Regions from separate parts of the Pseudomonas sp. TMW 2.1634 genome, predicted to be linked through region 2. Evidence: predicted binding sites of a transcription regulator. Region 2 holds the regulator's gene; the other holds the start of a gene.
What was found. Region 2 encodes LexA, which represses DNA repair genes until DNA is damaged. Its sites were predicted from a motif close to CTGTNTNNNNANACAG; they were not measured.
Positions count from the first base shown of each region.

Region 1: recN (DNA repair protein RecN) is a predicted target of LexA. The motif match lies at 2,495-2,510, and genes of this name have one in related genera.

Region 1 is NZ_CP016849.1:3,088,528-3,099,130, reverse strand. Features, by position in the region: gene BFC21_RS14775 (outer membrane protein assembly factor BamE) at 1-177, opposite strand, end outside; gene fur (ferric iron uptake transcriptional regulator) at 276-689, shown strand; gene recN (DNA repair protein RecN) at 788-2,470, opposite strand; gene grpE (nucleotide exchange factor GrpE) at 2,723-3,277, shown strand; gene dnaK (molecular chaperone DnaK) at 3,378-5,294, shown strand; gene dnaJ (molecular chaperone DnaJ) at 5,614-6,738, shown strand; gene dapB (4-hydroxy-tetrahydrodipicolinate reductase) at 6,749-7,555, shown strand; gene carA (glutamine-hydrolyzing carbamoyl-phosphate synthase small subunit) at 7,815-8,951, shown strand; gene carB (carbamoyl-phosphate synthase large subunit) at 9,064-10,603, shown strand, end outside.
Region 2 is NZ_CP016849.1:5,449,520-5,460,122, reverse strand. Features, by position in the region: gene mfd (transcription-repair coupling factor) at 1-1,240, shown strand, start outside; gene BFC21_RS26045 (DEAD/DEAH box helicase) at 1,252-3,954, shown strand; gene BFC21_RS26035 (S-methyl-5'-thioinosine phosphorylase) at 4,074-4,811, opposite strand; gene nagZ (beta-N-acetylhexosaminidase) at 4,825-5,823, opposite strand; gene BFC21_RS26025 (TetR/AcrR family transcriptional regulator) at 6,005-6,712, opposite strand; gene lexA (transcriptional repressor LexA) at 6,973-7,581, shown strand; gene sulA (SOS-induced cell division inhibitor SulA) at 7,593-8,066, shown strand; gene BFC21_RS26005 (hypothetical protein) at 8,136-8,369, opposite strand; gene BFC21_RS26000 (DUF6586 family protein) at 8,489-9,010, opposite strand; gene topA (type I DNA topoisomerase) at 9,293-10,603, opposite strand, start outside.

The DNA.
Region 1 (10,603 bases), 2.4 Mb from region 2:
CATGATAAACCGCACTTGCCGGCGGGTCATTCCCGGGCGTAACTGGTTTATCATGTCCTGCGTGACGACATTGCCCTGTTGGATGTCGATTTTGTAAACCCCGGGGAATGAACAACCGGCGAGTGCGAGCAGTCCCACAAAGGTGAAACTGGTTAGCAAGAGCTTGGTGTTTTGCATCGGTGGGCGACTTCCACTATCTTGGCTGGGACAACGTAAACGCCGATCATACCCGTATTAAGAGAAGCTGCGAAGCGGCTTCCGCGAGAAAGCTAACCATGGTTGAAAATAGCGAACTACGTAAGGCCGGACTTAAGGTGACTCTGCCACGAGTCAAAATTCTACAGATGCTTGACTCTGCAGAGCAGCGTCACATGAGCGCCGAGGATGTTTACAAGGCACTTATGCAAGCGGGCGAGGACGTCGGTCTGGCCACGGTTTACCGTGTACTGACCCAGTTTGAGTCAGCAGGGCTGGTGATTCGCCATAATTTCGATGGCGGTCATGCTGTCTTTGAATTGGCTGATGCTGACGGCGGCCACCACGACCATATGGTCAACGTGGACAGCGGTGAAGTGATCGAGTTTTTCGACGAAGACATCGAAAAACTGCAGCACGCCATTGCAGCCAAGCACGGTGTCGAGTTGGTGGATCACAACTTGGTGCTGTACGTGCGCAAGAAGGCCAAGTAAGAGCATGTCACGCGAATTACGGTTCGCGAAACGATCGAAGGCGGCCCAAGGGCCGCCTTCGTGCTTTCTGATACCGGTTATTTCATGACCGTTCGTCGTTAAGCTGCAAGATTCTTCGCCGTGATCACCATTTTTTTGGCGTGGGCCAGGGATTCCTTGGTCAGGTCGATACCGCCAAGCATACGGGCGACCTCTTCGACGTGCTCTTTTTTGCTCAGTTTGGCCACGGCAGTGCGGGTGGTCTCGCTTTCGCGCACCTTGTGGACAAACAGGTGCTGATGGCACTGCGCGGCCACTTGCGGCAAGTGAGTGACCGTCAGCACCTGACCGCGCTCGCCCAGGCGGCGTAGCAGTTGCCCGACGATCTCTGCAGTCGGGCCGCCAATGCCCACGTCTACTTCGTCGAATACCAGGGTCGGTACGCGGGACGTTTGTGCAGTAATGACCTGAATGGCCAGGCTGATACGCGACAGTTCGCCGCCCGAGGCAACCTTGGCCAGGGCCTTGAGGGGTTGGCCGGGGTTGGCGCTGACCAGCAGTTCAACCTGCTCCAGGCCGTGGGGGGCGGGATCACTGCTGGCTTGTGGGCGCAGTTCGATCACGAAGCGGCCCCCGGGCATGCCCAGGCGCTGGATCTCTTCTTCTACGGCAGTGCTCAGGCGTGTTGCGGCCAGGCTGCGCAGATTGCTCAGTTCCCGTGCGCACTCTTGATAGTGGCGGGTAAAGGACGTCAGCTCATTGGCCAGGCGCTCGATGTTTTCATCGTTGGCGTTGAGGGTTTCCAGTTCATCCAGCAGTTTTTGCTGCAGGGCGGCTACGTCGGTGGGCTGGACCCGATGTTTGCGCGCCAGGGTATAGATGGTGTCGAGGCGCTCTTCGAGGTACTGCAGGCGGCCCGGGTCAGCGTCGAAATGGTCGATAAAGCGGTTGAGTTCACCTACCGCCTCTTCGACCTGAATCTGTGCGCTGGCCAGCAGGTCAGTGGCTTCGCCCAGCGAGCCCGAGTTGCTGTTGATGCTCGACAGGCGGTTGAGGCTGGCTGTCAGTGCATTAAGTACATTGCCGGAATCGCTTTCGCTGCATTGCTCGACCACTTGTCGGCAGATGGTCAGCAGGGTTTCGGCGTTGGTCAGGTTTTTGTGTTCCTGCTCCAGCTCTTCCAGTTCGTTCTCGCCCAGAGATAGTGTTTCCAGCTCTTCAAGCTGATAGCTCAACAGTTGATGGCGTGCGCGCTGTTCATCGCCAGAGTTGGACAGGTGCTCAAGCTCTTGCCTGGTCTGACGCCAGCGTTGTGCCGCCATTTGCACCTGGCGGGCCAGGTCGGTGGCGCCGGCGAATTCGTCGAGCAGGCGACGGTGGGTGTCGGGCTTGAGCAGCGACTGGTGTTCATGCTGGCTGTGGATATCGATCAGCAGCTCGCCCAGGGCTTTGAGGTCGCCCTGGGGGCAGGGCGTGCCGTTGATATAGCTGCGCGAGCGGCCTTCGGCGGTGATGACCCGGCGCAAGATGCACGGGCCGTCGCCTTCAAGGTCGCGCTCGGCCAGCCAGGCGCGGGCTTCGGGGATGTCCTGCAAGTCGAACGTGGCCAGGATATCGGCCTTGTCGGCTCCGGGGCGCACGACGCCGCTGTCGGCGCGGTCGCCAAGGGTGAGGCCCAATGCATCGAGCATGATCGATTTGCCGGCGCCAGTCTCGCCAGTGATTACACTCATCCCGCGATCCAGTTCCAGATCGAGATGTTCAACGATGGCGTAGTTGTGTACGGACAGGTGCACCAGCATGGGAGCTGCTCCAAAACGTAATGTCTGGTTATTTATACAGTGTTTTGTTTCCTGCTGACAATGGTTGCGCTTAGTTCGATTTGCTTGTTTTTATCGGGTTCTTAGCTCGTTTGGTTTTTTCAGCTGGGGCAGGGTGAGGGGGCAAACATGCCTTTTATGGTTTTTTGGCTCTTGAACCTGAGAATTGCGACCCCATATACCTTGGCACAAGCGCGAGTCGAGCTCGCGGACGATGTTTGAAAGGAGAAATCTATGGCAGACGAACAGACTATGGATACGCAGAACCAGGAAGCCGAAGTAGCTGGCGAAGATCTGGCAACCCGCGTGCAGGTGCTTGAAGAGCAGCTGGCAGCCGCTAACGATCAGGCTCTGCGCGTAGCTGCCGATCTGCAGAATGTTCGCCGTCGCGCCGAGCTGGATGTTGAGAAGGCGCACAAGTTTGCGCTGGAAAAGTTCGCTGGCGACCTGTTGCCGGTGATCGACAGCCTGGAGCGCGGTCTTGAATTGTCCAGTGCGGACGACGAGAACATTCGCCCGATGCGTGAAGGGATCGAGCTGACCCTGAAAATGTTCCAGGACACCCTGAAGCGTTACCAGCTGGAAGCGATCGATCCGCACGGCGAACCCTTCAATGCCGAGCACCACCAGGCGATGGCCATGCAGGAAAGCGCTGACGTGGAGCCAAACAGTGTGCTCAAGGTGTTTCAAAAAGGCTATCAGCTCAATGGTCGCTTGCTGCGCCCGGCTATGGTCGTAGTCAGCAAGGCGCCAGCGCCGGTTTCGCCATCGATTGACGAGCAGGCTTGAAATCGGCCGCAAGGCCCCCATTTAGAAGTCAAGCGTTAAGCAGTGCCGCAGTTGGTCATTACTGCTGCGGCAACAAAATTCAAATTTAGGGAGAGTAAACATGGGCAGAATTATCGGTATTGACCTCGGCACCACCAACTCGTGTGTGTCGGTTCTGGAAAACGGTAAAGCTAAAGTTATTGAAAACGCAGAAGGCGCGCGCACCACGCCGTCGATCGTTGCGTATGCCAATGATGGTGAAATTCTGGTTGGTCAGTCGGCCAAGCGTCAGGCAGTGACCAATCCGCATAACACCCTGTACGCGGTGAAGCGTCTGATCGGTCGTCGTTTTGACGAAGAAGTTGTACAGAAAGACATTCAGATGGTTCCGTACAAAATCGCCAAGGCTGACAACGGCGACGCTTGGGTTGAAGTGAACGGCCAGAAAATGGCTCCGCCACAAATCTCGGCTGAAATCCTGAAGAAAATGAAGAAAACCGCCGAAGACTACCTCGGCGAGCCAGTGACTGAAGCGGTGATCACCGTTCCGGCCTACTTCAACGACAGCCAGCGTCAGGCGACCAAAGACGCCGGCCGTATCGCGGGCCTGGACGTAAAACGCATCATCAACGAACCAACCGCAGCTGCTCTGGCTTACGGTATGGATAAAGCGAAAGGCGACCACACTGTCATCGTTTATGACCTGGGTGGCGGTACTTTCGACGTATCGGTCATTGAAATTGCCGAAGTTGATGGCGAGCACCAGTTTGAAGTGCTGGCAACCAATGGTGACACGTTCCTGGGTGGTGAAGACTTTGACATCCGTCTGATCGACTACCTGGTTGACGAGTTCAAGAAAGAAAGCGGCATGAACCTCAAAGGTGACCCGCTGGCGATGCAGCGTCTGAAAGAAGCTGCAGAAAAAGCCAAGATCGAACTGTCTTCGAGCCAGTCGACTGACGTGAATCTGCCTTACATCACTGCAGATGCCACCGGTCCTAAGCACTTGAACGTGAAAATTTCGCGCGCCAAGCTGGAATCGCTGGTTGAAGACCTGGTTCAACGCACCATCGAGCCTTGCCGCATCGCGCTGAAAGACGCCGGTATCGACGTTGGTTCGATCAACGACGTGATCCTGGTCGGTGGCCAGACTCGTATGCCGCTGGTACAGAAGCTGGTAACCGAGTTCTTCGGCAAGGAAGCACGTAAAGACGTGAACCCGGACGAAGCTGTTGCAATGGGTGCTGCCATCCAGGGCGCGGTATTGGCCGGTGATGTTAAAGACGTTCTGTTGCTGGACGTGAGCCCGCTGACTCTGGGTATCGAAACAATGGGCGGCGTAATGACTGCCCTGATCGAGAAAAACACCACGATTCCTACCAAGAAATCGCAAGTGTTCTCGACTGCAGACGATAACCAGGGCGCAGTGACTATTCACGTGCTGCAAGGCGAGCGTAAGCAAGCCGCACAGAACAAGTCGTTGGGCAAGTTCGACCTGGCTGACATTCCACCTGCTCCACGTGGCGTGCCTCAGATCGAAGTGACCTTCGACATCGATGCCAACGGCATCCTGCACGTAAGTGCAAAAGACAAGGCGACTGGCAAGTCTCAGTCGATCGTGATCAAGGCTAACTCGGGTCTGTCCGAGGAAGAAATCGCCCAGATGGTTCGCGATGCCGAGATCAACGCTGAAGAAGACCGCAAGTTCGAAGAGCTGGCAGCTGCACGTAACCAGGGCGACGCACTGGTTCACTCGACTCGTAAAATGATCGTCGATGCTGGCGACAAAGTAACCGAGGAAGAGAAAACTGCAATCGAAGCTGCTGTAGTTGCACTTGAAGCCGCTGTTAAAGGCGACGACAAGGCGGCTATCGAAGCCAAGGTTGAAGAGCTGTCCAAGGTATCTGCTCCGGTTGCACAGAAAATGTACGCCGAGCAGGCGAACCCGGCAGACGCAGCGGCCAAGCCAGCTGATTCGGCTGAAAAAGCGGACGACGTTGTCGACGCTGAGTTCGAAGAAGTAAAAGACAACAAGTAATCAGCTTGTTTGTCGCCCGGTTGACCGCGCTTGAGCGGTGACTGGTAGGATGTCGCCGCGCGGGAGCTTGCTCCCGCGTTGGCGTGTCTGGAGTGCCAGAATTTTTACAGCATGCGACAAGGTCGAATGCTGGCGGTTTGGCCTGGATCTTTCCTGTTTTCCGGCCTGAAGTAACCGCTCCTGGCGGCCAATGCATTGGCTGTTAAACACAAACCTATATCGTTGAAAAGACGTGAGTCGGGTCTGATCCTTTCGGGCTTGGCGGGTTTGGCGAGGCTCGGGAGGGTTTTGTCGAACGTCCTTGAGAGTGCAAAGAATTATGGCAAAGCGCGACTATTACGAAATATTGGGTGTTGAACGCACCTCCACCGAGGTAGAGCTGAAGAAAGCCTATCGTCGCCTGGCGATGAAGCATCACCCGGACCGTAATCCGGATGACAAGGCTTCGGAAGAGCTGTTCAAAGAAGCCAACGAGGCTTACGAGGTTCTGTCGGATTCCAGCAAGCGTGCTGCCTACGATCAATACGGCCATGCCGGTGTTGATCCGCAAATGGGTGGTGGCGGTGCCGGCTTCGGCGGTCAGAACTTCTCCGATATTTTCGGTGATGTGTTCAGCGATTTCTTTGGCGGTGGTCGTGGCGGCTCCCGGGGCGGCGCGCAGCGTGGTAGCGATTTGCGCTATACGCTGGAGCTGGATCTGGAAGAGGCTGTGCGCGGTACCACGGTCAATATCCGCGTTCCTACGCTGGTCAATTGCAAACCGTGTGACGGTTCGGGCGCCAAGAAGGGCTCTTCGCCGGTGACCTGTACCACCTGTGGCGGTATTGGCCAGGTGCGCATGCAGCAGGGCTTCTTCGCGGTTCAGCAAACGTGCCCGCGCTGTCACGGTCAAGGCAAGGTCATTTCGGATCCGTGCGAAAGCTGCCGTGGCGAAGGTCGCGTAGAAGAGTACAAGACCCTTTCCGTCAAAGTGCCTGCGGGCGTTGATACCGGCGATCGCATTCGTCTGTCGGGCGAAGGCGAGGCGGGCGTGCAGGGTGGGCCGACTGGCGACCTGTATGTGGTAATCGATGTGCGCGAGCACGCGATTTTCCAGCGCGATGGCAAGCATCTGTTCTGCGAAGTGCCGATCAACTTTGCTGACGCTGCGCTGGGCGCTGAAATTGAAGTGCCGACCCTGGATGGTCGGGTCAAGCTGAAAATCCCGGAAGGTACGCAAAGCGGCAAGCAATTCCGTTTGCGTGGCAAAGGCGTGGCCCCGGTGCGCGGTGGCGGTGCTGGCGATTTGATGTGCCGTGTGGTGATCGAAACCCCGGTCAAGCTGAGCCGTCGTCAGCGCGAGCTGATGGAAGAGTTCCGTACCACGCTGGAAGGTGATAGCTGCCACTCGCCGAACGCCACGGGCTGGTTCGAAGGCGTTAAGCGTTTTTTCGGCGACCTCTAAGGAGCGGTAGATGCGACGTATAGCTGTGATGGGCGCTGCCGGGCGCATGGGCAAGACCTTGATCGATGCGGTGCAGCAGCGTTCGCCAGTGTGCGGGCTGACCGCGGCCATCGTGCGTCCGGGCAGCTCCCTGGTGGGGGCTGATGCCGGTGAGCTGGCTTCTATCGGGCGCATCGGCGTGCCGTTGTCAGAAAGCCTGCAAGCGGTCGCGGCTGATTTCGACGTGCTGATCGACTTCACCCTGCCTGAAGTGATGCTCGCCAACCTGGCGGTGTGTCGCAAATTGGGCAAGGCGATGGTGATCGGCACCACGGGGCTCAATGCCGAGCAAAAGCAGTTGCTGGTCGAAGCTGGCCAGGATATTGCGATTGTCTTTGCTTCCAACTTCAGTGTTGGCGTCAATCTGTCGTTCAAGCTGCTGGACATGGCGGCGCGGGTGATGGGTGAAGATGCCGATATCGAAATCATCGAGGCCCATCACCGGCACAAGGTCGACGCCCCTTCGGGGACGGCGATGCGCATGGGCGAGGTGATTGCCGATGCCTTGGGTCGTGATCTGCAAAAGGTTGCGGTGTATGGTCGCGAAGGCCATACCGGCGCCCGCGAGCGTGAAACCATCGGTTTCGCCACTGTGCGCGGCGGTGATGTGGTGGGTGATCACACAGTGTTGTTCGCCACAGAAGGTGAGCGCCTGGAAATCACCCACAAGGCATCGAGCCGCATGACCTTTGCCAAGGGTGCCGTTCGTGCAGCCTTGTGGCTGCAAGGGCGCGAGCCGGGCCTGTATGACATGCAGGATGTGCTCGACCTGCGTTGAGTTAACTCTGTAAAATCGGGCTGTTGGCGCGCCAGTAGCCCGATTTTTAACCGCTAAGCGATGTTCTGTCGCATTCCCCTGTCTTTTAGACTCTTTAGCGGTAGACCAAAAAAGCCTTTTTCTGTAAGCTACAGCTTTAGTGTGTCCACTAAAAGCGCGCAGATAATTCGATGAAGAAGCGGGGTGACGTGTCCATACGTCACTCCGCTTTTTTACAACCTGCGATCGCCCTTTCAGGCTTTATTTACGGGAGGTCTTCTTGACTAAGCAAGCCATACTCGCCCTCGCTGATGGCAGCATTTTTCGCGGCGAAGCCATTGGGGCCGACGGTCAAACCGTTGGTGAGGTGGTGTTTAACACCGCAATGACTGGCTACCAGGAGATCCTGACGGATCCTTCCTACGCTCAGCAAATCGTGACCCTGACTTACCCGCATGTTGGCAACACCGGTACTACCCCGGAAGACGCCGAGTCTGATCGTGTCTGGTCCGCAGGTCTGGTAATCCGTGATCTGCCGCTGGTTGCTAGCAACTGGCGCAACACCATGTCGCTGGCCGACTACCTGAAAACCAACAATGTTGTGGCCATCGCCGGTATCGACACTCGCCGCCTGACGCGCATCCTGCGTGAGAAAGGCGCGCAGAACGGTTGCATCATGGCGGGCGACAATATTTCTGAAGAAGCTGCCATCGCAGCTGCTCGCGGCTTCCCGGGCCTGAAGGGCATGGATCTGGCGAAAGTCGTCAGCACCGAAAAAGCCTACGAGTGGCGCTCCAGCGTCTGGAACCTGGCTACCGACAGTCACCCGACGATCGAAGCCAGCGAACTGCCTTATCACGTGGTCGCTTATGACTACGGCGTAAAGTGGAACATCCTGCGCATGCTGGTTGAGCGCGGCTGCCGCGTGACCGTGGTGCCTGCGCAAACTCCGGCCAGTGATGTTCTGGCACTCAACCCGGATGGCGTGTTCCTGTCCAACGGCCCGGGTGACCCTGAGCCATGCGACTACGCGATCACTGCAATCAAGCAAGTGCTGACCACCGAGATTCCGGTTTTCGGTATCTGCCTGGGCCACCAGCTGCTGGCCCTGGCTTCCGGCGCCAAGACCGTGAAAATGGGTCATGGCCATCACGGTGCTAACCACCCGGTCCAGGATCTGGACACCGGTGTTGTGATGATCACCAGCCAGAACCACGGTTTTGCGGTAGACGAAGCGAGCTTGCCAGCCAATGTGCGCGCCATCCACAAGTCGCTGTTCGACGGCACCCTGCAAGGTATCGAGCTGACCGACAAGAGCGCTTTCAGCTTCCAGGGTCACCCTGAAGCAAGCCCTGGCCCGAACGACGTTGCACCGCTGTTCGATCGCTTCATCAATGAGATGGCCAAGCGCCGTTAATCAGCCTTCTGTTTGCGCCCTGTGGCGGCCCCGAGCTTCGGTGGCCCCCGGGGTGCATCACAAACCTGATTGACAGCTTGCCGACTGACCTGCGGATTTGAGTGACAAACCCATGCCAAAACGTACAGACATAAAAAGCATCCTGATTCTCGGCGCTGGCCCGATCGTTATCGGCCAGGCCTGTGAGTTCGACTACTCCGGCGCCCAGGCCTGTAAAGCCCTGCGCGAAGAGGGTTACCGCGTCATCCTGGTGAACTCCAACCCGGCCACCATCATGACCGACCCGGACATGGCCGACGCCACCTACATCGAGCCGATCAAATGGCAGACCGTTGCCAAGATCATCGAAAAAGAGCGTCCGGATGCACTGCTGCCAACCATGGGCGGCCAGACTGCTCTGAACTGCGCACTGGACCTGGAGCGCGAAGGCGTTCTGGAGAAGTTCGGCGTAGAGATGATCGGTGCCAACGCTGACACCATCGACAAGGCTGAAGACCGTTCGCGTTTCGACAAGGCGATGAAGTCCATCGGCCTGGACTGCCCGCGCTCCGGTATCGCTCACACGATGGAAGAGGCCAATGCGGTCCTCGAGCGACTGGGCTTCCCGTGCATCATTCGTCCGTCCTTCACTATGGGCGGCACCGGTGGCGGTATTGCCTACAACCGTGAAGAATTCGAAGAAATCTGTACGCGTGGTCTGGACCTGTCGCCAACCAAAGAGCTGCTGATCGACGAATCCCTGATCGGCTGGAAAGAGTACGAGATGGAGGTTGTCCGCGACAAAAAGGACAACTGCATCATCGTGTGCTCGATCGAAAACTTCGACCCGATGGGCGTGCACACCGGTGACTCGATCACCGTTGCTCCGGCACAGACCCTGACGGACAAGGAATACCAGATCATGCGTAACGCCTCCCTGGCGGTACTGCGTGAGATCGGCGTTGAAACCGGCGGTTCCAACGTTCAGTTCGGCATCTGCCCGGACACCGGCCGTATGGTCGTGATCGAGATGAACCCGCGTGTATCGCGTTCGTCGGCGCTGGCATCGAAAGCTACCGGCTTCCCGATTGCGCGTATCGCTGCCAAGCTGGCGATCGGTTACACCCTGGACGAGCTGCAAAACGAAATCACCGGTGGCGCCACACCAGCGTCCTTCGAGCCGTCCATCGACTACGTTGTGACCAAGCTGCCGCGCTTCGCTTTTGAGAAGTTCGCCAAGGCTGACGCCCGTTTGACCACACAGATGAAATCTGTGGGTGAAGTCATGGCTATCGGCCGGACTTTCCAGGAATCCCTGCAAAAGGCCCTTCGCGGTCTGGAAGTGGGTGTCAGCGGTCTTGATCCAAAGCTGGACCTGAGCAACCCGGAAAGCATGGCCGTGCTCAAGCGCGAGCTGACCGTGCCGGGCGCCGAGCGTATCTGGTACGTGGCTGACGCGTTCCGTGCTGGCATGACCGTTGAAGATATCTTCGGCATGAACATGATCGACCCTTGGTTCCTGGTACAGATCGAAGATCTGATCAAGGACGAAGAAAAAATCAAGACCATGGCTCTGTCGTCGATCGATCGCGACGCCATGTACCGCCTCAAGCGCAAGGGCTTCTCCGACGCGCGCCTGGCCGTGTTGCTGGGTGTGACCGAGAAGAACCTGC
Region 2 (10,603 bases):
CGTGCGCCAGAAAGAACAGCTCAAGGCCTTGCGCAGTGAAGTCGACATCCTGACCCTCACCGCCACGCCTATCCCGCGCACGCTGAACATGGCCGTGTCGGGCATGCGCGACCTGTCGATCATTGCCACGCCACCGGCCCGCCGGCTGTCGGTGCGCACGTTCGTCATGGAACAGAACAAAAGTACCGTCAAAGAGGCGCTGCTGCGTGAGTTGCTGCGCGGCGGGCAGGTGTACTACCTGCACAACGACGTTAAAACTATCGAGAAATGCGCCGCCGAACTGGCCGAGCTGGTACCTGAAGCACGGATCGGCATCGGCCACGGGCAAATGCGCGAACGCGAACTCGAACAGGTGATGAGCGACTTCTATCACAAGCGCTTCAACGTGCTGATCGCCTCGACCATCATCGAGACCGGGATCGACGTGCCCAGCGCCAACACCATCATCATCGAGCGCGCCGACAAGTTCGGCCTGGCGCAACTGCACCAGTTGCGCGGCCGCGTCGGGCGCAGCCACCACCAGGCCTATGCTTACCTGCTGACGCCGCCGCGCCAGCAGATTACCGGCGACGCGCAAAAGCGCCTGGAGGCCATCGCCAATACCCAGGACCTGGGTGCCGGTTTTGTCCTGGCCACCAATGACCTGGAAATCCGTGGTGCTGGCGAATTGCTGGGGGATGGTCAAAGCGGCCAGATCCAGGCGGTCGGCTTTACCCTGTACATGGAAATGCTCGAACGTGCGGTCAAGTCGATCCGCAAGGGCGAGCAGCCCAACCTCGACCAGCCGCTGGGCGGTGGCCCGGAAATCAACCTGCGCGTACCTGCGCTGATTCCCGAGTCGTACCTGCCAGATGTGCATGCGCGGCTGATCCTCTACAAGCGCATCGCGTCGGCCACCGATGAAGAGGGCCTCAAGGACTTGCAGGTGGAGATGATCGACCGCTTTGGCCTGCTCCCCGAGCCGACCAAGAACCTGGTGCGCATCACTCTGCTCAAGCTGCAGGCCGAGCAACTGGGCATCAAGAAAGTCGACGCCGGCCCGCAAGGCGGACGCATCGAGTTTGCCGCCGATACCCCGGTCGACCCGATGGTGCTGATCAAATTGATCCAGGGCCAGCCCAACCGCTACAAGTTCGAGGGCGCAACCCTGTTCAAGTTCATGGTGCCGATGGAGCGCCCGGAAGAACGCTTCAATACCATTGAGGCGCTGTTCGAGCGTCTGACGCCGAAGTCTTCCTGAATGAAAAACCCATGCCCCTGAGCCCCACTGCCCGACTGACCAAGCCGCTTGCCGCGACTTGGGTCAGTCGCTTCAAGGAACAAAGCCTTGAGCGTGGCCGACGCTACGCCAAGGAAAATCGGGTCAGGATCGTCCAGATCGGCGACAGACTGATTACTGCCAGCTGCCAGGGCTCGGGTGAAAACACCTACCGCCAAACCATTGAACTGCGCGAATCGGCCAAAGGCACCTTGCTGCTGGTCAGCGCTCACTGCACCTGCCCTGTGCGGGTCAATTGCAAGCACACCGCTGCTGTCTTACTGAAGATTGAAGAAACCTTGAACTACCCCGCCGCTGCTCAGGATGCCGAGCTTCTGGAAAAGCTCCAGGCCGTACTCGACTCACGTCGCCCCAACAACCTGCCCGAGCAACTGGTCGACGACGTGCAACCCGTGCCGCGGCTGTGGCTGGCCAGTGCCGAATTCAGCGCCTTCGAGCCGCGCAACGGCAGGATGCAGCGCTATATCCAGCACCGTGCCGCCCTGTCGTTCAACTACCTGGACCAGTACGTCAGCGGGCAAAAGAACGCTGACATCCTGCTGCGCCAGGAACAGCAAACCCTGCGCATCAAGCGCAAGCCCGAGGTCGAAAACCGCTACCGCGAGCAACTGCGCAGCCTGGGTTTCAAAATCGCCACGCGCCAGAGCAAGGCCCTGCCCGAAAGCGCTGGCGAACTGTTTGAGCTGGTCAATGACAGCGCCTGGCTGAATTTCACCCTCAACCAGCTGCAAAGCCTGAGCGATCAGGGTTGGGAGTTACAGATCGATGAAGATTTCGGCTTTGACCTGACCCCGGTCGAAGACTGGTATGCCACTGTCGATGAAGCCCCGGAACGCGACTGGTTCGACCTGGAGCTGGGCATCATCGTCAATGGCCAGCACCTGAGCCTGCTGCCGATCCTGCTCAACCTGATGCGCTCCCACAGCGACCTGCTCAACCGCGAAAAACTGGCCCGGCGCAAGGATGACGAACTGATCCTGGTCAATATCCCGGCCAACCCGGCCAGCGGCCTTGGTCCGCTGCAGGTTGCGCTGCCGTATGGGCGACTCAAACCAGTACTGGCCACTCTGGACGAGTTTTATCTGGGCGAGCCGGACGCCACTTCGCTGCGGATCAAAAGTGCCGATGCACCGCGCCTCAACGCGCTGGATGCCCTGCCCTTGCGTTGGGAAGGCGGCGAGCAGATTCGCGGCTTCGCCCAGCGCCTGCGTGACATCAAGGATTTCAGCGTCGAAGCCCCCGAAGGGCTGAATGCCAATTTGCGCCCCTATCAGCTCGAAGGCCTGAGCTGGATGCAGTCCTTGCGCCAGTTGGAGGTGGGCGGCGTGCTGGCCGATGACATGGGCCTGGGCAAGACCCTGCAAACATTGGCGCATATTCTGTGCGAAAAGAACGCTGGCCGCCTGGATCGCCCGGCGATGGTGGTGATGCCCACCAGCCTGATCCCCAACTGGCTCGACGAAGCCGCGCATTTCACCCCGCAACTCAAGGTGCTGGCGCTGTATGGCGCCACGCGCAAAAAGCACTTTGCGCACCTCAACGACTACGACGTGATCCTGACCACCTACGCTTTGCTGCCCAAGGACATTGAGCACCTGGCAAAACTGCCGCTGCACCTGCTGGTGCTGGACGAGGCGCAGTACATCAAGAACCCCGGCAGCAAGGCCACCGAGGCGGCCTGCGAGCTGGTTGCACGCCAGCGCCTGTGCCTGAGCGGCACCCCGCTGGAAAACCACCTCGGCGAGCTGTGGTCGCTGTTCCACTTCCTGCTGCCGGGCTGGCTGGGCGACGTCAAGACCTTCAACCGCGACTACCGGGTACCTATTGAACGCCAGGGCAGCGACGAGCGCCTGCAGCACCTGAATGCGCGGATCAAGCCGTTCTTGCTGCGCCGCACCAAGGAGCAGGTCGCCACCGAACTGCCGCCCAAGACCGAAATCATCCACTGGGTCGACCTCAACGAGGCCCAGCGTGACGTATACGAAACCATGCGCCTGGCGATGGATAAAAAAGTACGCGACGAAATCACCCGCAAGGGCGTGGGGCGCAGCCAGATCATCATTCTTGAAGCACTGCTCAAGCTGCGCCAGGTGTGTTGCGACCTGCGCCTGGTCAGCGACACCCCGCCGAAAAAAGGCAGCACCTCAGGCAAGCTCGACAGCCTGATGCTGATGCTCGAAGAACTGTTTGCCGAAGACCGACGCATCCTGCTGTTTTCGCAATTCACCTCGATGCTGGGGCTGATCGAGGCCGAGCTGAAAAAACGCAAGGTGCCCTACGCCATCCTCACCGGGCAAACCCGCGACCGGCGCACGCCGGTCAAGGACTTCCAGAGCGGCAAGCTGCAGATCTTCCTGATCAGCCTCAAGGCGGGTGGCGTTGGCTTGAACCTGACCAAAGCCGACACAGTGATTCACTACGACCCGTGGTGGAACCCGGCGGCAGAAAACCAGGCCACCGACCGTGCCTACCGCATTGGCCAGGAAAAACCGGTGTTTGTGTACAAGATGATTGCCCGCGGCACCGTTGAAGAGAAAATCCAGCACTTGCAGCAGGAAAAATCGGATTTGGCGGCAGGAGTACTGGACGGGCGAATAGCCGGGGACTGGAAACTGCAGGATGACGACATCGACGCACTGTTTGCGCCGCTGCCGCCTAAAACTGAAAAGCGCTGAAATTTGTCCAACCCACTTGTGGGAGCGGGCTTGCTCGCGATCCAGGCGCCTCGGCCTGTCTGAAACACCGAGGCGATACCATCGCGAGCAAGCCCGCTCCCACAATTCATCGGCAAGTCTTAGCCCGCCAGCACCCGCGCCAAGGTCGCTTTTACCTTGCCCATGCCGTCATGCAGCGCCTGCTCGATTTCAGCCATGGTGATAATCGCCGTCGACTTGCCCGCCGCCGGGTTGACCACCAGCGCCAGGCACGCGTAATCCAGTTCCAGCTCACGGGCCAGGGCCGCTTCCGGCATGCCGGTCATGCCCACAATGTCGCAACCGTCACGCTCAAGACGAGCAATCTCGGCAACCGTCTCAAGACGCGGCCCCTGGGTCGCGGCATAAACGCCGTGGCTGCTGTAGGAGCAACCCTCGGCTGCCAGCGCGCCAATCAACTGTTCACGCAACGACTCGGTGTAGGGGTAGCTGAAGTCGATATGGGTCACATGCTCCAGATCACCCGCGAAATAGGTATGTTCGCGACCGCTGGTGTAGTCGATCAACTGGTGCGGCACGCAAAAATGCCCGGTGCCCATCGCCATGTGGATACCACCCACCGCATTGACCGCCAGAATCGCCTCGGCGCCGGCCTGCTTCAACGCCCACAGGTTGGCGCGGTAGTTGACCTGATGCGGCGGCACCCGGTGCGGGTGGCCGTGACGGGCCAGGAACAACACTTCGCGCCCGCCAAACTCACCGATCTGGATATCGGCCGAGGTCGGCCCGTAAGGCGTGTCCAGCGCCAGGGAGCGGCTGATGGTCAGCCCTTCCAGCTGGGTAAGCCCCGTGCCGCCGATAATTGCATAAACCGTCATTGAGGCAGATCCCTTAATCAATTAATTGAGCATCTTTGAGTGCGCCCATCGCTACCCGCCAGCGCGGGCTCTGGCGATAATCGGTGCTGGCCCAGGCCTGACCGCGCATGCGCGCAATACGCGGCGACGGCGTGACCTTCAGGCGCTGGGCCGCAGTGAGCGCCAGCTCTGCCGCTGCACGGTCGTTGCACACCAGCCCCATGTCGCAACCGGCCGTCAGGGCCGCCTCGATACGGCTGGCAGCATCACCGACAACATGGGCACCTGCCATCGACAGGTCGTCACTGAAAATCACCCCGTCAAACTGCAGCTCGCCGCGCAAGATATCCTGCAGCCAGCGGCGGGAGAAGCCTGCTGGCTGGCTGTCGACTTGCGGATAGATCACATGGGCCGGCATGACGGCTGCCAGTTGTTTGCTCAAGCGGGCAAAGGGCACCAGGTCATGGGCACGGATCTGCTCCAGGCTGCGCTCATCTGTAGGGATGGCTACATGAGAATCAGCTTCAGCCCACCCGTGCCCCGGAAAATGCTTACCGGTGGCAGCCATGCCCGCGTCGTTCATCCCGCGAATAAATGCCCCGGCCAAAACAGCGGCGCGCTCGGGGTCGCCCTCGAACGAACGGCTGCCCACCACCGCACTGCGCTGGTAGTCCAGGTCCAGGACCGGGGCAAAGCTCAAGTCCAGCCCCACGGCCAGTACTTCAGTGGCCATGATCCAGCCACATTGCTCGGCCAGGTATTCGGCATTGGGGTTGTCGGCAATCGCGCGCATGGCGGGCAGGCGCACAAAGCCCTGGCGCAGGCGCTGCACCCGGCCGCCTTCCTGATCCACCGCCAGCAGCAGGTCCGGGCGCACGGCGCGAATGGAGGCGCTCAACTCACGCACCTGGCGCGGGTGTTCGATATTGCGTGCAAAGATAATCAACCCGCCCACTTCAGGCTGGCGCAGCAATTGCCGGTCTTCAGCCGTCAGCCAGGTACCGGCGACGTCCACCATCAAGGAGCCTTGCAAGGCAGAACTCATGGGAAATCCTTAAGAAAGAGAGCGCTTGTTGCCCGGTCCGGATGCGCGGGCACAGGCCTGCGCGCCGCACTCCAGAGAGGCAGCGTCGAATCGACAGACGGGAACAAGACAGGGCTGGGCATGGCAGCTAGCTTAGCGGAACAAAGCTGCCGCGCCCACCCGCAGCAGGTCAAACCTTGGCGCTGACCGGTGCGGTTTTACTGCGCGGGCGAAGCTGGGCACTGGCCATTGCCGGATCCGTGACGCCGCTCTCGGCGCGCATGCCGGCCGCCAGGAACGGCACCATCAGGCGCATCACCTGCTCGATCGAGGTGTTGACGCCAAAATCGGTCTCGGCAATGGCACGCAACGCCTTGATCCCCGACATGCTGAAGGCCGCGGCGCCGAGCATGAAATGCACGCGCCAGAACAGCTCGATGGGCGGGATCTGCGGGGCCGCTTCGTTGACCAGCAACATGTAGCGACGGAACACCTTGCCGTACATGTCTTCAAGGTAGCGGCGCAAGTGGCCCTGGCTCTGGCTGAAGGCCAGCCCCAGCAAACGCATGAAGATCGACAGGTCGTTGCCGCTGCGTGGCTGGATCACCAGCGCCTGCTCGACCAGCATCTCCAGCAACTCCTCAAGCGTCGGACGATTCTCCGGCTTGCCCTGACGGCGCTCCAGCTCACGGTCCAGGTTGGCACAGAAAGGCCCTAGGAAGCGTGAGAACACCGCCTGGATCAGCGCTTTCTTTGAACCAAAATGGTAATTGACCGCCGCCAGATTGACCCCGGCCTTGCTGGTAATCAGCCGCAATGAGGTTTCAGCAAACCCTTTTTCCGCGAACAGCTGCTCGGCAGCATCAAGGATACGTTCAACGGTTTCCGACTGGGCCATGACTACTCCGCCTGACAAACATTTAAACACTTGTTTGAAACATACGTTTCAGCTTGTGAAAAGTCAAGATGACGTATTCGTTTTGCGACCGGGCGGTTTCGCATTTAACCACAGCCTCGGCCAGCCAGGCCCCACCTGATAAAGTGCGGGCCACGCGACCTGGCAATGACCGTCCAGCGGACTGCCGGAAATGGATGATTGCCAATACGCCTTCACTGTATATAATCCCAGTCACTGTATAAAAAGACAGAGCGATCATCATGTTAAAACTGACGCCACGCCAAGCTGAGATCCTGGCTTTCATCAAGCGATGCCTGGATGACAACGGATACCCGCCCACCCGTGCCGAGATCGCACAGGAACTGGGTTTCAAGTCCCCCAACGCTGCCGAAGAACATCTCAAGGCCCTGGCCCGCAAGGGCGCCATCGAGATGACTCCAGGCGCCTCACGGGGCATTCGCATCCCCGGCTTTGAAGCCAAGGCTGACGAATCCACCCTGCCCATCATCGGACGTGTCGCTGCCGGCGCGCCGATCCTGGCGCAGGAACATGTCGAAGAGTCCTGCAACATCAACCCGACCTTCTTCCATCCGCGGGCCGATTACCTGCTGCGCGTACAAGGCATGAGCATGAAGGACGTCGGCATCTTCGACGGTGACCTGCTGGCTGTACACACCTGCCGCGAAGCGCGCAACGGCCAGATTGTGGTAGCCCGCATCGACGACGAAGTGACCGTAAAACGCTTCAAGCGTGAAGGCAGCAAAGTCTGGCTTATCGCTGAAAACCCGGATTTTGCCCCTATTGAAGTCAATCTCAAGGAGCAGGAACTGGTTATTGAAGGCCTGAGCGTCGGCGTTATTCGCCGCTAATAGGAGGCGTCATGCAGTTTCCCCACACACCGCTGCCAGCACAACTCACCCTGTTCGAGGCGTTTATGGCACAACCCATGACACCGGCGATCCAGGGCGTGCTCGACTCACCCTGGAGCGCCGAACCTGAAGTCTTCAGTGAACTGTCGCTACGCGGTGCCGCCGGAAACTGCCTGAACCTGCTTGCTCCCATGCTGCGCGAACTGAGCGAGCAACAAAATGCCCGCTGGCTGACCCTGATCGCACCGCCTGCAAGCCTGACCCAAAGCTGGCTGCGCGACGCCGGGCTGAACCGCGAGCGTATCCTGCTGCTGCAGCCCAACGGCAATAAAAGCGCCTTGCAGCTCACCTGCGAAGCACTGCGCCTGGGCCGCAGCCACACAGTGGTCAGCTGGATCAACCCGCTGGCCAGTGCTGCGCGCCAACAGTTGATCAGCGCTGCGCGTACCGGCAACGGGCAAAGCCTGAATATTCGTTTGGGCTAAACAACCGACGCCGCCACAGGGCCAGTGCAGAACGCACTTGCCTGACTGTGGCACCGGATCCGGGAGCGCTTAATGAAGAATGCGCGGCCCATCGTCTTTTTCAAGCTCGCCTTCGGCCAGCCGACCCGCCATTTGTACACCGACGCTCAGCATGGCTTTAGCCACCTCAACGTGCTGCCCCTGAAGAAAAGCCTTGGCATCTTCAGAAAAATTCAGCGTGACCAAAGACCCTTCGTCTTCAGCACGGCGCAACTCGATGCGGCCGTCTGGCAACTCGACAATTTCTAGAAAGGACGTTGGCATATAAATCTGTTCTCCACGAAAGCGTGGGAGTATATCAGCCATCCTGCTGAAAATTCCCAGGATCTGTAGTGCTTAGGCCTACAGACTGATGAATGACTGTACCGTTTCGCTTTTGACCCTCAGCACTCGTTGAGTCCGTCACGGAACCGAATGGCCAGCGCCTTGAGGTTCTGGCGCCACTCTTCCAGGGTTTCTCGGCTTAGCCCCAGCGGTGCCTCGTCCTCCAGGTTGACCGTATCGATCAAAGGCTGAAACACATCCACCTTGACCTTTTTCGGCGCCTGCAGGGGCTGATAGAGCTCGGCATGGGTGGCCACCAGCTGCGCCAGCCAGGTGTGCGGCGCGCAAGCCAGCTCGACCAGCTCTGCCAGCTCAGGGATGGCCTTCTCCTCCAGCACCTGGCGGGTGAGCAGCAACTCGACCCGTGGCGCGCTGGCTTGAGACAGGCGATAAAACCCCGCTATCTCATGGCACAAGCCAAGCAATGCGCCATACAGGTGAAAAATCGCCGATTCGCGTTCAGCCTGAACCAGCGCCTGAGCATTCATGGCCCGCCCTTCACTCGCCTTGTTCATGGCCTCCAGGGCCAGGCCAGCGAAATAGATCTTCTGATTGGTACGGGTATAGAGTTCGTGAGCCATGCGGGCGCTCCACAACGAATGGATAAAGGCAGGGGGTGCAGTCTCAGGGATCAGGCCTTGCTGGCGCAAGGCCCACGTTCCCCACCGCTACTTGTGGGAGCGGGCTTGCCCGCGATGCAGGCGCGGCGGTGTATCAGCCAAATCGTGTCGATGCCATCGCGGGCAAGCCCGCTCCCACAACAGCGTTTCAGCGGCGACAACCACGCCCGGGACTGGCAAGCAAAAAAAACCGCGCAAGGCATGCAGCCCTTGCGCGGTTTTTTATTCAGCGATCAGCTCGGATCAAGCGTCTTTTTCTTTACGCTTGTCTTCAACCTTCCAGGCCTTGCCGTCGTAGAACGCACGCCAGCCAGTCGGTTTGCCATCCACTTCAGTCTGCACGTACTGCTCTTTGGTTTTGCGACTGTAGCGGATCACTGCCGGGCGGCCATCCGGGTCTTTCTTCGGTGCTTCACACAAGAAGTGGTACTTGGGATCGATTTCGTCCTTGTGAGGAAGAATCTCGATCACCAGCGGTGCGCGGGTCTCGCGGTTTTTCGGGAACTGGCTGGCCGCCAGGAACAACCCCGAAGCACCATCACGCAAGATATACGTGTCGTTGACCTTCTCGCACTTAAGCTCCGGCATTTTCACCGGGTCCATTTTCGGCGGCGCCGCTTCACCGCTTTTCAGCAGTTTGCGGGTGTTTTTGCATTCGGCATTGGTACAGCCGAAGAACTTGCCGAAACGCCCGGTTTTAAGCTGCATCTCGCTGCCGCACTTGTCGCACTCCAGGCTCGGCCCTTCGTAGCCCTTGATGCGGTAGTTGCCTTCTTCGATCTCATAGCCAACACAATCCGGGTTGTTACCGCAGATGTGCAGCTTGTGCTTCTCGTCCAGCAGGTAGGCATCCATCGCGGTGCTGCAGATCGGGCAACGGTGCTTGCCCAACAGTACCAGCGACTCGGACTCGCCTTCGTCGTCGGCAGCGATTTCGTCGCCCGGCACCAGGTTGACCGTGGCCTTGCAGCGTTCTTTAGGCGGCAGGCTATAGCCCGAGCAACCCAGGAAAACGCCGGTCGATGCTGTACGAATCTGCATCGGACGACCGCATTCCTTACACGGGATATCAGTCATTACCGGCTGGTTGGCACGCATGCCGCCTTCCGGCGCCGCTGCTACTTCGAGCTTCTTCTTGAAGTCGCCGTAGAACTCGTCCAGCACGTTTTTCCAGTCGCGCTCACCCTGCGCCACGTCATCGAGGTTCTCTTCCATGCCGGCGGTGAAGCCGTAGTCCATCAGGTCGGAGAAGCTCTCGGACAGGCGCTCGGTAACGATGTCGCCCATTTTTTCGGAGTAGAAACGGCGGTTATGCAGCGCCACGTAACCACGGTCCTGAATGGTCGAGATAATCGCCGCATAGGTCGAAGGACGACCGATACCACGTTTTTCCATCTCTTTTACCAGGCTGGCTTCGGAGTAACGCGCAGGCGGCTTGGTAAAGTGCTGGCTCGGGTCGAGCTCGATCAGCTTCAGGGCATCGCCCTGGGCCATGTCCGGCAGCACATCGTCGTCGCCCGGCTTGGCAATTTGCGGCATGACACGGGTGTAACC